4 regions of the Leclercia sp. LSNIH3 genome follow, and region 1 is predicted to be linked to each of the others. Evidence: predicted binding sites of a transcription regulator. Region 1 holds the regulator's gene; each other region holds the start of a gene.
The links. The regulator Fur, encoded in region 1, represses iron uptake genes when iron is present. The targets are predictions, from matches to a motif close to ATAATAATGAGAACNACTATCAA.
Positions count from the first base shown of each region.

Region 2: a site for Fur is predicted at 2,053-2,075, ahead of zupT (zinc transporter ZupT). Genes of this name have one in related genera too.
Region 3: a site for Fur is predicted at 2,270-2,292, ahead of exbB (tol-pal system-associated acyl-CoA thioesterase). Genes of this name have one in related genera too.
Region 4: a site for Fur is predicted at 2,237-2,259, ahead of sufA (Fe-S cluster assembly scaffold SufA). Genes of this name have one in related genera too.

Region 1 covers NZ_CP026387.1:1,072,440-1,076,150, reverse strand. Annotated here, with positions in the region: gene chiP (chitoporin ChiP) at 1-845, shown strand, start outside; gene chiQ (ChiQ/YbfN family lipoprotein) at 893-1,222, shown strand; gene fur (ferric iron uptake transcriptional regulator) at 1,375-1,821, opposite strand; gene fldA (flavodoxin FldA) at 2,113-2,643, opposite strand; gene ybfE (LexA regulated protein) at 2,799-3,086, opposite strand; gene ybfF (esterase) at 3,215-3,711, opposite strand, start outside.
Region 2 covers NZ_CP026387.1:3,147,031-3,150,741, reverse strand. Annotated here, with positions in the region: gene C3F35_RS15320 (glutathionylspermidine synthase family protein) at 1-996, shown strand, start outside; gene ygiD (4,5-DOPA dioxygenase extradiol) at 1,103-1,891, opposite strand; gene zupT (zinc transporter ZupT) at 2,088-2,861, shown strand; gene C3F35_RS15305 (fimbrial-like protein) at 3,282-3,711, shown strand, end outside.
Region 3 covers NZ_CP026387.1:3,180,048-3,183,758, reverse strand. Annotated here, with positions in the region: gene C3F35_RS15490 (SDR family oxidoreductase) at 37-933, shown strand; gene exbD (TonB system transport protein ExbD) at 1,045-1,470, opposite strand; gene exbB (tol-pal system-associated acyl-CoA thioesterase) at 1,477-2,208, opposite strand; gene metC (cystathionine beta-lyase) at 2,460-3,647, shown strand.
Region 4 covers NZ_CP026387.1:378,321-382,031, forward strand. Annotated here, with positions in the region: gene sufC (Fe-S cluster assembly ATPase SufC) at 1-316, opposite strand, end outside; gene sufB (Fe-S cluster assembly protein SufB) at 333-1,820, opposite strand; gene sufA (Fe-S cluster assembly scaffold SufA) at 1,829-2,197, opposite strand; gene menI (1,4-dihydroxy-2-naphthoyl-CoA hydrolase) at 2,922-3,332, opposite strand; gene ydiJ (D-2-hydroxyglutarate dehydrogenase YdiJ) at 3,329-3,711, opposite strand, start outside.

The DNA.
Region 1 (3,711 bases):
GTTTCTCTTACATGTGGACCAACGAGTATAAAGCGCCGTGGCATCTCGAGATGGACAAGTTTTATCAGAATGACCGCAAAACCCGCGTCGATTATCTCCACTCCTTTGGTGCGAAGTACGATTTCAAAAATGACCTGATTCTGGAAGCCGCTTTTGGCCAGGCTGAAGGTTTTATCGATCAGTACTTTGCTAAAGCCAGCTACAAGCTCGATATCGTGGGCGGCCCGCTCTCTACCACCTATCAGTTTTACGGCACGCGTGATAAAGCCGACAGCGGCACCGTGAATGATATTTATGACGGTACGGCATGGCTGCAGGCGCTCACCCTGGGCTACAAAGTTGGCCAGGTGGATTTACGTCTGGAAGGGACTTACGTCAAGGCCGAAGGGCAGCAGGGGTACTTCCTGCAACGTATGACCCCAACTTACGCCTCCTCCAACGGTCGTCTGGACGTATGGTGGGATAACCGCTCTGACTTTAACGCCAACGGTGAAAAAGCGGTCTTCTTTGGTGCCATGTATGACCTGAGCAACTGGAACCTGGCGGGCTGGAGCGTTGGTGCGTCTTATGTCTACGCCTGGGATGCGAAACCGGCAGACTGGTTAATCAACAGCGCCGGTCAGCGTGAGGATATCGCCTCTAACAAGATCAAAGAATCGGCCTATAGCCTGGATGCGAGCTACACCCTGCAGGACGGCCGCGCGAAAGGAACCATGTTCAAACTGCACTTCACACAGTATGACAACCACTCCGATATCCCAAGCTACGGCGGCGGCTACGGCAATATCTTCCAGGATGAGCGTGACGTGAAGTTTATGGTTATCGCCCCGTTCACCATCTTCTGATGACAATCCGGGCGGGGACGATCCCCGCCTGACTGGAGAGCGTTATGCTGAAAAAAATCGTAGTGGTTGCGGTGCTGGCATCAGGACTGGCCGCCTGCGCGCAGCCCCAGACCCAGAAAGAAGATACCCGGCTGAAAGAGGCCTACAGCGCCTGCATCAATACCGCTGAAGGTTCGCCAGAGAAGATCGAAGCCTGCCAAAGCGTGCTCGACGTGCTGCGTAAGGAGAAGGCGCACGAGCAGTTCGCAACTCAGGAGACCATCAGGGTGGCGGATTACCAGGCCTGTATCCAGGCGCGGAAAACGGGTAACGATCAGGAAGTCACTAAAAGCTGCGATAAGATTTGGCAGGAGATCCGCACTAACAACGCGAAGTAATCTGCTGTTTGCCACGCCCGGTGGCGCTACGTTTACACAGCCTGAAAGGGGAAATCCCCTCAGGTACGGTAAGCGCAGCGCCACCGGGCTTTTTGCATGATGACAGGCAAAAAAAAGCCAACCGTCAGGTTGGCTCAGAGTCGATGCAAAGATTACTTGGTGTCGTGCGCGTGGTCATCTTCGCGGCAGTCGCCTTCGGCACAGTGGCCATACAGGTACAGACTGTGGTTGGTCAGACGAATGCCATGACGTGCGGCAATTTCGCGCTGGCGTAATTCGATGGAATCATCGCTGAATTCGATCACTTTGCCGCAGTCGAGGCAAATCAGGTGATCGTGGTGATGCTGCTGCGTCAGTTCAAACACGGATTTACCGCCTTCGAAATTATGACGCGTAACGATGCCTGCATCGTCGAACTGGTTCAGTACACGGTAAACGGTAGCCAGACCAATCTCTTCGCCCATGTCGATCAGACGCTTGTATAAGTCTTCCGCACTGACATGATGGTTATCCGGACCCTGAAGCACTTCCAGGATTTTTAACCGTGGAAGCGTGACTTTCAGTCCGGCCTTCTTTAATGCGGTGTTGTTGTCAGTCATGCGGAATCTGTCCTGTTGCTAAACGATTCACTTCTAAAGAAGAAGTGACAGAAAATGCACCTGGGATAATGCGTCTCATTATAGAACTGCCATGACCTAATGAAAACTGCAAGTCTCAAGTAAAGTATGCTTATAAAAACGTGGTACCGCCAACAAAGTTGTTACAAGGTTCCGCGTTTACTCCTGGATCATTGTACAGGTATGGCAGCAAAAGTTAAAAATTTGTAGCAATTATTTTGATTGGTTTTGCCTATTGATGCGGCGCAACTGTAACGTTGCACCGCGATATCATCAGGCATTCAGAATGGCGTCGAGATGCAGCTCTTCGCGAATTTGTTTAACCCATTTGTCCACGCGCTCAGCGGTCAGCTCCGGCTGGCGATCTTCATCGATGGCGAGACCAACAAAGTTGTTATCATCGGCAAGGCCTTTAGAGGCTTCGAAGTGGTAACCGGCAGTTGGCCAGTGACCAACAATCACTGCGCCGCGTGGCTCAATGATGTCGCGGATGGTGCCGAGGGCATCGCAGAAGTACTCTGCGTAGTCTTCCTGATCGCCACAGCCGAACAGGGCGACCAGTTTGCCGTTGAAGTCGATCTCTTCCAGAGACGGGAAGAAATCGTCCCAGTCACACTGCGCTTCACCGTAATACCAGGTCGGGATGCCCAGCAGCAGAATATCGTAACCTTCGATATCTTCTTTGCTGCTTTTCGCAATGTCATGCACATCGGCAACGTCTTTACCTAACTGTTTTTGAATGTTTTTTGCGATATTTTCGGTGTTACCCGTGTCGCTGCCGAAAAAAATGCCGATGATTGCCATGAGTAAAATAACCTCTTGATACTTAATGGTATGGTGGCGCAATTTAGCCACGGATAAGGGCAATCATAGCAGAACAGAGAAGCCTGCGGAAACTGCTATCACGCAGGACTGCACTCTGTGCTACATGAAAACAACAAGAAGGGGAGTTTTCTGACTTACGCTTTGCCGTGCCATTTCTCGAGCTGAGAAATCAGCATCTCTTCGATAAGCTCACTGCGGCTGATCTCACGGGCGTTCGCCAGCTCATTCAGCGCATCGACGGCTTCAGCATTCAGTTTCAGCTCGACGCGTTTGAGCCCACGACTTTTATCGCGTTTAAGCTGATTGCGCTTATTGATGCGCAGCTGTTCATCACGCGAAAGCGGATTGGTTTTCGGTCGTCCCGGGCGACGCTCATTCGCGAACAGATCTAATGTCGTGCGGTCCGTGTGTTCTTTGGCCATGATTTTGAGACTTCGGGGGAAACAAGACACCCTGCTAATGCCCGGGCGATAAGCGCGCCATCATACATCACCGAAAACGGCACGCCAACGACTGGAGGCCCGCAGGCGACCAGTCGCTCTCTTTTTAATCAATTTTCGATGTCAGCGAGGTAACGGCGGATAGCGCGCAGCACGGCGTCCGGTTTTTCGGCATGAACCCAGTGTCCGGCCCCGGCAATCACATGCGCACGGGCCTGAGGAAATTGCGCCAGCAGCGCGTCACGGTACGCCTCGGTCACATAGGGTGAACTGCCGCCGGTAATAAACAGAGTAGGGTGCGGCCAGGCGGGCACCGACTGCCAGCCAACGATCTGGTCATATTGGTCCCACAGCGCCGGCACGTTGAAGCGCCACTCGCCGTCAACAAAGGATTTCAGCAGGAACTGCACCACGCCCTCTTCGTCGAGATGTTCACGCATCAGCGCTGCGGCCTGCTGGCGGGTACTGACGCCTGCGTCGGTCACGGCATTGATGGCGGCGAAGATCTCATCGTGGCGACGCACGTCGTAATCCACAGGCGCGACGTCGATCACCACCAGCCCGGCAATCCGCTCCGGCGCTAACGCCGTCAGCGCCATCACCGCTT
Region 2 (3,711 bases), 2.1 Mb from region 1:
CATCAGATGTGCCTTAAGGTCGTGGAGAAAGTCATCGCCAGCGATGAGCTGCTGACCAAATTCCGCATTCCGAAGCACACCTGGAGCTTTGTACGTCAGTCATGGCAGACGCATCAGCCGTCGCTCTATTCGCGCCTCGATCTGGCGTGGGATGGCACCGGCGAGCCGAAGATGCTCGAGAACAACGCCGATACACCAACCTCGCTGTACGAAGCAGCCTTCTTCCAGTGGATCTGGCTGGAAGATCAGCTGAACGCCGGTCATCTGCCAGAAGGCAGCGACCAGTTCAACAGCCTGCAGGAAAAGCTGATTGAACGTTTCGCTGAACTGCGCGAGCAGCACGGTTTTAGCCTGCTGCATTTTGCCTGCTGTCGTGACACAGTCGAAGATCGCGGCACGGTGCAGTATTTGCAGGATTGCGCAGCCGAAGCCGAGGTTGCCAGCGAGTTCCTCTATATCGAAGATATCGGGCTGGGCGAAAAAGGTCAGTTCACCGACACCCAGGATCAGGTTATCAGTAACCTGTTCAAGCTCTACCCCTGGGAATACATGCTGCGCGAAGTGTTCTCCACCAAGCTGGAAGATGCAGGTGTGCGTTGGCTGGAACCGGCATGGAAAAGCATCATCTCCAACAAGGCCCTGCTGCCGATGCTATGGGAGATGTTCCCTGACCATCCGAACCTGCTGCCAGCGTACTTCGCGGAAGATGACTATCCGCCGATGGATAAGTATGTCAAAAAGCCGATTTTCTCCCGCGAAGGTGCCAACGTGTCGATTATCGAAAACGGTAACACCGTGGAAGCGGTAGAAGGGCCGTATGGCGAAGAAGGGATGATCGTCCAGCAGTTCTATCAACTGCCGAAGTATGGCGACAGCTATATGCTGATTGGCAGCTGGCTGATCAACGATCAACCAGCCGGGATCGGTATTCGCGAAGATCGGGCGCTGATCACCCAGGATCTGTCACGCTTCTATCCGCATATTTTTGTGGAATAAGCCATGGTGCCGGGTAGCAACTTCGCCTGCCCGGCCTACCAGTCTGGGTTTGTGCGGCCTGATGCCTTTACCTCACCCCTCTCCCACACGGAGAAGGGGTATGTCCTCACCCCACCTGCACCGACAACATACTCAAACTGCCCATCTCGATGCCATCCACCGGCGTGGTAACTGGTTCCTGACCATCCCACGCGCCCAGGATATAGAGCAGCGGCAGGAAGTGTTCCGCCGTCGGGTTCGAGAGCGAGCCGCCTTCGTGTGCCAGATAGTTGACCAGAGGATGTTCCTCTGCGGGCCCCTGCCAGGTCAGGTTCATCTTCACGTAATCATTGAATGCCGTCGCCCACGGATAGGGCGTGTTTTCCCCGTGCCAGCGCGCTGTACGCAGGTTATGTACCACGTTGCCACTGGCAACCAGCATGATGCCCTCATCGCGCAGAGAGGCGAGCTTACGGCCCATTTCCAGATGCCACGCCGCCGGTTTGGTGCTGTCGATGCTAAGTTGCACCATCGGGATGTCGGCATCCGGGTACATCTTGATCAACACGCCCCAGGAGCCATGGTCAAAGCCCCATGCCTCTTTATCCAGGGTGACAGGGACAGGCGCCAGCAGATCCACCAGCTGCTGCGCCAGTGCTGGCGAGCCGGGTGCCGGGTAGTGCGTATCGTACAGCGCCTGCGGGAAACCGCCGAAATCGTGGATCGTTTTCGGGGTCTCCATTGCGGTAACACCGGTGCCACGGGTAAACCAGTGTGCGGATACCACCACGATAGCCCTCGGACGCGGCAACGTCTCTCCCAGATGACGCCAGGCGCGAGTATAGACGTTATCTTCCAGCACGTTCATGGGGCTACCATGACCCAAAAACAGCGCTGGCATACGAGGAGAAGTCATGATGATATCCTTACATAAGGTGTCGATTTGATAGCTTTACCTTATCCGTTATCTGGCTAAGATGAACTCAGATAACCATGATGAAGATCATCAGGAAATTTGAATGTAAGGGATCTGTAAAGGCTTCTGTACCCACTCGCATTGTGCGCATTTAGCCTTTAATATGAATGAGAATCATTATCATAAGGAGAGGTGAATGTCAGTTCCCCTGATTCTGACTATTCTTGCAGGCGCCGCCACTTTTATCGGTGCGATGCTTGGCGTACTGGGCCAGAAGCCCTCTAACCGGGTGCTGGCCTTTTCCCTCGGCTTTGCGGCCGGCATCATGCTGCTCATCTCCCTGATGGAGATGTTGCCCGCCGCCCTCGGGACGGAAGGGATGTCGCCCGTACTTGGCTACGGAATGTTTGTGTTTGGCCTGCTGGGCTACTTTGCGCTGGACAGAATGTTACCCCATGCGCATCCGCAGGATCTGATGCAAAAAGGGAGTCAGCCGCTACCCGGAAACCTCAGACGCACCGCGCTGCTGTTGACCCTGGGGATCAGCCTGCATAACTTCCCGGAAGGTGTTGCCACCTACGTGACTGCCAGCAACAATCTGGAGTTAGGTTTTGGTATTGCGCTGGCAGTGGCGCTGCACAATATCCCGGAAGGTCTGGCGGTGGCTGGCCCGGTCTATGCGGCCACCGGATCCAAACGTAAGGCGGTATTCTGGGCGGGCATTTCCGGTATGGCGGAGATCCTCGGCGGGGTGCTGGCGTGGTTGATTCTTGGCAGTCTGATTTCACCGGTGGTAATGGCAGCCATTATGGCGGCAGTGGCCGGAATTATGGTGGCGCTGTCGGTTGATGAGCTCATGCCGCTTGCCAAAGAGATCGACCCCAATAACAACCCGAGCTATGGCGTGTTATGCGGTATGTCGGTGATGGGGTTGAGTCTGGTCTTATTACAGTCTGCCGGTATCGGTTGATTGATTGCGCTCCGCTTGTCAGGGGAGCGCAATTTTTATTATCTGCACAAAGTCAACCATCACCATTCTCTATATTAGGGTAAGAAATCGGACTTCTTGCCGTCCATAAATTCATATAAAAAATATTAATGGCAATTATTATCTGCGAAATAATTAATGCTTCATTTACTTAAAAAGATTGAAAGTTTAAGTATTAATCACAATTCTCGATACGCATTTCTGGAATAAAAAAATACCCTCGAGCGAAATCATCACCAGATAATATTCATTAATAATTACTACAAATCCCCTATAGCAACGCTGTCGGGATTATTGATATTGCGGCTGATATATTTTGCCCGCTCCAATGTTTAAAAAGTGTTGCAATGTGAATTGCCGCCGTTATTGCATCATCATTTTCATATAAAGGATTATCTCTCTATGTTTAACAAGACTACCCTTGCAGTCGCAATGACCGCATTACTTTCTGGTCTGACATTTACGGCTTCTGCAGCGGATAACCAGGGTTCAGGTAAAATTACCTTCACTGGCGAAGTAATCAGTTCACCCTGCTCTATCAAACCCGGTGACGAAAATCAGACGATTGAATTAGGTGAAGTTGCCGACAGCGTACTGAATAGCGGTAAAAATGCTCTCCCTGTAGATGTTAATATTCACCTTCAGGACTGTGTTCTTTCGCAAACGACCGGGCAAAGCACCACCACCATCAACAAAGTGATGGTCACCTTTACCTCCGCAAGCACTGATAGCGGTGATACCAGCCTGATGAAAAACACCCTGGATGGCAATATCGGTGGCGCAACAGGTGTTGGCGTTCGCTTACTGGATAGCGGCAGTAATAAAGTGACAT
Region 3 (3,711 bases), 2.1 Mb from region 1:
GCTTAAAGACCGATCACCCACTCAAGGAGAACCTTAATGGCAAATTCCCAGAGCGAAATCCAGAACCCTACCACCCAGTACTACACCGGCGAATATCCGCAGCAGAAGCAGCCGGTACCCGGGGTGCAGAGCAAGATGGATCCGGTGCCGGATTGCGGTGAAAAGACCTATAAAGGCAGCGGCAGACTACAGGATCGTAAGGCGCTGGTGACAGGAGGCGACTCCGGCATTGGACGCGCTGCCGCCATCGCTTACGCGCGTGAAGGCGCAGACGTCGCTATTAACTATCTGCCCGCCGAAGAAGAGGATGCGCAGCAGGTTAAGCAGTTGATAGAAGAAGCCGGACGCAAAGCGGTGCTGATCCCCGGCGATCTAAGTGATGAAAAGTTTGCCCGTTCACTGGTGCATAAAGCCCATCAGGAACTGGGTGGGCTGGACGTGCTGGCGCTGGTGGCCGGTAAGCAGGTAGCGGTCGAGAAGATTGCCGACCTGACGACGGAGCAGTTTCAACAGACCTACGCCGTGAACGTGTTCGCGCTGTTCTGGATCACCCAGGAGGCGCTGCCGCTGTTGCCTGCCGGGGCGAGCATCATCACCACCTCGTCGATTCAGGCGTATCAGCCCAGCCCGCACCTGCTGGACTACGCGTCCACCAAAGCCGCTATCCTTAACTACAGCCGCGGGCTGGCGAAACAGGTAGCAGAGAGCGGCGTGCGCGTTAACGTCGTGGCGCCGGGGCCTATCTGGACGGCGTTGCAAATTTCCGGCGGTCAGCCGCAGGAGAAAATCCCGCAGTTTGGTCAGCAGACACCGATGAAGCGTGCAGGGCAGCCTGCGGAGCTGGCGCCGGTGTATGTCTACCTGGCAAGCCAGGAATCAAGCTATGTGACGGCGGAAGTACACGGTGTGTGCGGCGGGGAACATCTGGGGTAGTTGTTATGCAGGGCCGGGTGACGTTAACTTACCCGGCCTGACTGCCCTGCCCCTCTCCCAAGGGAGAGGGAATGACCATAAAAAAAGGCAACTTACGTTGCCTTTTTGCTTTTATTTCGCTGCCGCTTTCTCTTCGCCTACCAGGCCAATCTTCAGGTAACCCGCCTGATGCAGCGTGTCCATTACCTTCATCATGGTTTCGTAGTCGACGGTCTTGTCGGCCCGGAAGAAAACGGTGGTGTCTTTCTTGCCGTTGGTCAGGGTATTCAGCGCCGGGATCACCGACTCATCCGTCACCGGATCATTCCCGAGGAACATGGATTTATCGGCTTTCACGGACAGATAAATCGGTTTTTCCGGGCGCGGCTGCGGCTGGCTGGAGGAGGCAGGCAGATTCACCTTCACGTCCACCGTCGCCAGGGGCGCTGCGACCATGAAGATAATCAGCAGAACCAGCATGACGTCGATAAACGGCGTCACGTTGATTTCGTGCATTTCGCCGTTATCGTCCAGGTTTTCATTAAGACGCATTGCCATGGCGAATCAACCTAAGTGTAATTTCTGAGCAGAACGGACCGGCTTCACTGAGCTGGCGCTGAGGTCCAGGTCGCGGCTTTGCAGCAGCAGAACCTGAGCGGCAACGTCGCCGAGGGTCGCTTTGTAGCTGCCGATCATACGGGCGAAGATGTTATAGATAACGACCGCCGGGATAGCGGCAACCAGACCAATCGCCGTCGCCAGCAGGGCTTCTGCGATGCCGGGCGCCACAACCGCGAGGTTGGTGGTTTGAGTCTGGGCGATGCCGATGAAGCTGTTCATGATGCCCCAGACCGTACCAAACAGACCGACGAACGGCGAAATGGCACCGATGGTCGCCAGGTAGCCGTTGCCACGCCCCATGTGACGGCCAATGGCCGCAACGCGACGCTCAAGGCGGAAGCCGGTACGCTCTTTAATCCCTTCGTTGTCTTCGCTGCCTGCAGAGAGTTCAAGCTCGTTCTGGGCTTCGTTGATCAACTGGGTGGTCAGGCTTTTGGCCTGGAAGGAAGAGGTCATATCGCTCGCCTGATTCAGGCTGCGGGCCTCGGCCAACTGCTGCTGCTCGCGCTTAAGACGACGCTTGTGCGAGATAAGCTCCACGCTCTTGCTAAAGAAAATAGCCCAGGTGACGACAGACGCCAGAATCAGACCGATCATCACAATCTTCACCACGATGTCGGCATGATGATACATACCCCAGACGGAGAGATCCGTCTGCATCAAATTATTACCCACTCGGTATCTCCAGGACACAAATCACAAAATCTGAGCATAATAATATCAAAACAGCATCGAATTGATAGTAGTTCTCATTAGTATTTACATAGTGCCGTAAATTCGTTTCATTTTCCTTGCGCTTACGCAGGAAAAATTTCCCGGAAACAAATTTTAAAAAATTTTCCGCTGTTCCCCCTACCCTTCTCGCGACCATTTTTACTTTCATGTTAGTGTGGACGTCCAGACGTATAAAAACAGGTTGCGCAGACATGAAAGAGAAGCATCTTGATACCACCCTTGTTCAGGCGGGACGCAGTAAGAAATACACCCTCGGTTCAGTGAATAGCGTCATTCAGCGCGCCTCATCGCTGGTGTTTGATACCGTCGAGGCGAAAAAGCACGCCACCCGCAACCGGGCAAAGGGCGAGCTGTTTTACGGGCGTCGCGGCACGCTGACCCACTTCTCCTTACAGGACGCGATGTGCGAGCTGGAAGGCGGCGCAGGCTGTGCGCTTTTCCCGTGCGGCGCGGCGGCAGTGGCCAATACCATTCTGGCGTTTGTCGAACAGGGCGATCACATCCTGATGACCAACACCGCCTACGAGCCGAGCCAGGATTTCTGCACCAAAATTCTCAGCAAGCTGGGCGTCACCACCGGCTGGTTCGATCCGCAGATCGGCGCGAACATCGCCGATCTCATCCAGCCTAATACCCGGATTGTGTTCCTCGAATCGCCGGGCTCCATCACCATGGAAGTGCATGATGTACCCTCCATTGTGCAGGCGGTACGCAGTAAAGCGCCGGACGCTATTATCATGATCGACAACACCTGGGCGGCGGGCGTGCTGTTTAAGGCGCTCGATTTTGGTATCGACATCTCTATCCAGGCGGCAACCAAATACCTGATTGGCCACTCGGACGGCATGATCGGCACGGCGGTTTCCAACGCCCGCTGCTGGGATCAGCTGCGTGAAAACGCCTATCTGATGGGGCAAATGGTGGATGCCGACACGGCCTACATGACCAGCCGCGGCCTGCGCACCCTGAGCGTCCGCCTGCGTCAGCATCATGAAAGCAGCCTGAAAGTTGCCCAGTGGCTGGCGCAGCATCCGCAGGTGGCGCGCGTTAACCATCCGGCGCTGCCGGGCAGTGTAGGTCATGCCTTCTGGCAACGTGACTTTACGGGCAGCAGCGGCTTGTTCTCGTTTGTGCTCAACAAGCGTCTGAGCAATGACGAGCTGGCAAACTACCTCGATAACTTCTCGCTGTTCAGCATGGCCTATTCATGGGGCGGCTTTGAGTCGCTGATCCTGCCGAACCAGCCAGAGCAGATTGCCGAGCTGCGTCCCGGTGGCGAAGTGGACTTTACCGGCACCCTGATCCGTCTGCATATCGGCCTGGAAAACGTGGACGATTTGATTGCCGATTTAGAGGCCGGATTTGCACGCATCGAGTAACACACGGCCATAAATCGTCTCCGCAGACACTTTTCTCCACAATACTTACGGAAAAGTCTGATTT
Region 4 (3,711 bases), 690 kb from region 1:
CGGCATTGAGCGCAGTCTGCAGGAAGAACTGGTTGCTGACGCCCGGGATCTCCACCGGATACTGGAAGGCCATAAAAATGCCTTCGCCAGCGCGATCTTCCGGCGACAGCTCCAGCAGATCTTTGCCTTTAAACTCCACCGATCCGCCAACCACTTCATAATCTTCGCGTCCGGCAAGGGTTGCCGAGAGCGTACTTTTCCCCGAGCCGTTCGGCCCCATAATGGCGTGCACTTCACCCGGACGAACCTCCAGGCTCAGGCCGCGCAGGATCGCTTTATCTTCCACACTGACCTGTAAATCTTTAATGCTTAACATGTGCTTTCCTTAATCCTTAACCGACGCTGTGTTCAAGGCTAATCGCCAGTAATTTCTGCGCTTCAACGGCAAACTCCAGCGGCAGTTCCGAGAACACATCCTTACAGAAGCCGTTCACAATCATGGATATGGCATCCTCTTCGCTGATGCCGCGCTGCAGGCAGTAGAAGAGCTGATCTTCACCAATCCGCGAGGTGGTCGCTTCATGCTCCAGCTGAGCGCTGTTGTTACGGCATTCGACGTACGGGAAGGTATGCGCCCCGCAGTCAGGGCCAATCAGCATCGAGTCACACTGGGTAAAGTTACGGGCGTTGGTGGCGGTTGGCATAATCTTGACCAATCCCCGATAGCTGTTCTGGCTTTTGCCCGCCGAAATCCCCTTCGAGATAATGGTCGATTTGGTGTTCTTGCCGATGTGGATCATCTTGGTGCCGGTATCGGCCTGCTGATGGCCGCTGGTGAGCGCCACCGAGTAGAACTCGCCGATGGAGTTGTCCCCGCGCAGAATGCAGCTCGGGTACTTCCAGGTGATGGCGGAGCCGGTTTCCGACTGAGTCCACGACATCTTGCTGTTCTCGCCTTCGCACAGGGCGCGCTTGGTGACGAAGTTCAGAATGCCGCCCGTGTTGTTATCCCCCGGGAACCAGTTCTGCACCGTCGAGTATTTCACCTCGGCGTCTTTATGGATGATCACTTCCACTACCGCGGCGTGCAGCTGATAGCTGTCACGCACCGGGGCGGAACAGCCCTCGATATAGCTGACGTAGCTGCCCTCATCGGCCACCAGAATGGTGCGTTCAAACTGACCGGTTTTCTCGGCGTTGATGCGGAAATAGGTCGATAGCTCCATTGGGCAACGTACGCCCTTAGGTACATAGATAAAGGTGCCGTCAGAGGCCACCGCCGCGTTCAGCGCAGCAAAGAAGTTGTCGTTGCCCGGCACCACGGTACCGAGATACTTCTTCACCAGCTCGGGGTGATCGTGAATGGCTTCGCCAAAGGAGCAGAAAATGATCCCCTGCTCACCCAGCTTTTCCCGGTAGGTGGTGGCGACCGAAACGGAGTCGAAGATGGCATCTACCGCCACCTCACGCCCTTCGCGCACCGGGACGCCAAGCTGCTCGAAAGCCTCTTCCACCTCTTTGCTTAAAAAGGCGTTAGTGCCGGTCTGCTGCACCGCGCCGGGTTCAGAGGCGCAGGTATCGTCGCAGTTGCCGCACGACGGCGCAGAGTAGTAGCTGTAATCCTGATAGTTCAGCTTATCGTAGTGCGCCTTCAGCCAGTGCGGCTCGTCCATCTCCAGCCAGGCTTTGAACGCATTGAGTCGGAACTCCAGCATCCACTCTGGCTCGTTACGCCTTGCAGAGATAGCGCGGATGACCTCTTCGTTGATCCCTTTTGCCATCTCATCGGTCTGCAATTGGGTGAAGAAGCCTTCTTTGTAATTGATATGGCCGCCGGACCAGGTGTTGACATCGTCAGTTGCTTCAGTATGTCGAGACATAATACCGCCTATACCCCAAAACTTTCGCCGCAGCCGCATTCGTTCTGGGCTTTCGGGTTATTGAATTTGAATAACTGGTTTAAGCCTTCGCGCACGTAATCCACTTCCGTACCGTCGATAAACGGCATTGCCTGCAAGGGAACATACAGCCGGGCACCGTCCTGCTCGAATAGCAGGTCGTCTTTAGCCGGTTCGCTGACGGTATCCAGCACATAACCAAAACCGGCACAACCGGTCGTCTTAACGGCTAACCGCACACCGAGCATGCCCTCCTTTTTGCTCACCAGGTCGCGTATATGCGCCGCTGCGGAAGGTGTGAGCGATAAACCACGCCACGCAAATTCTGTTGGATCGAATGTTTCTGAATGCTGTTGCATAAATCCACCTCTTGTAGTGCGCCCCCAGGGCATAACACCATGTTAGTGATAATGATTATCACTTCAACCCCTCAGTTGCAGGGGCATTCGGCTTAACCGCCCTTTTTGGCTACTTTCATTAAGCATAGACCCTGCTACGAGGGTTAACAGGGATGATCACATTTACTTAACACATTGATCGAAAGCGTAATTTTCGCTTTATTTGGGGCTGTACGCGATAAATGCAAAATATGTATAGAAAATGCCTATTTTTGAGATAGGAGGAGGGGTGGCTTCGCTGTTCGTACCTGTAAGCGTATTCCGAAAGCGGCCCGAAGGGGGCTAATAACAGGCCTGGGGTGCGCTATCCTTGCTGTATAGGGCCAGCAAAAGGAGGGGATATGCTTACTGCACTATTGATAACCGCCATCCTTGCCGTGGTCATTACCGGTCTGGTGTTCCTGTCAGCCATGCAGGACATTAAAGATGATTATTGAAGGGACAAAAGGCCGCGGTTGAGACGCGCAAAAAAGAAAGCCCTTAAGACTACCGCAGGTAATCTTAAGGGCTTCTTGTTCCATCCGGCGCTTATCTCCGGCACTCATCATGGCTTAGCTCTTGAAGGAACACCGGAATAGTCTCATAAACGTTGATCTGCGAATTAACAAAAATTGCGTCCTTTCTGAAAGCAGCGCGATATCAACGGGATGGAAAACAAAAAAGGCCGCTTTCGCGGCCTTAGTTTTTACACGACCGCGGTGGTCAGCCGCGACGAGCAGCACAAATTCTGCTGTTCATCGAAGATATCAATCTGCCACACCTGGTGTCGCCTGCCAGTATGCAGGGCGCGACAAACGCCCCGTACCCGACCGCTACGCACGGAACGTAAGTGGTTGGCATTAACCTCCAGCCCCACCACCTTTTGCTCTCCTTCGGTGCAGAGATACCCCGCCACCGAGCCAAGGGTTTCGGCCAGCACCACAGACGCACCGCCGTGCAGCAGGCCAAACGGCTGATGGGTACGACTGTCCACCGGCATGGTCGCTTCCAGTTCATCCTCACCAATGCGGGTAAACTGAATGTCCAGTAATCCCACCATGTTCCCGTCGCTCATGGCGTTTAACGCCTGCAAGGTGACCGCACGTTTCCAGATCATCCCATAATCTCCAGCAGAGCCTGCAGTGGATGGCGCACGCCGCTCCCCTCGACACGTTTGACCTGGCTTCGGCACGAGTAACCGGTCGCCAGGCAGCGATTACGCGGCAGACGCTGCATCGCCTGGTGCCAGGAGAGCTCATAGATCCCCAGCGAGTTTTTATGGTTCACCACCTCATGGCCATAGGTTCCGGCCATGCCGCAGCAGCCGACGCTGACGCTCTCGAGCTTCGCGCCAAAGCGGGCAAAGATCGAGGCCCACTGGGCAGGCGCACCCGGCAGTGCGGTCACTTCGGTACAGTGGCCGAACAGATACCAGGATTCGCCGCTGATTTCCTGGGGCGCTTGCCCGTCGACAATGGTCGGAAGCCACTCATGCA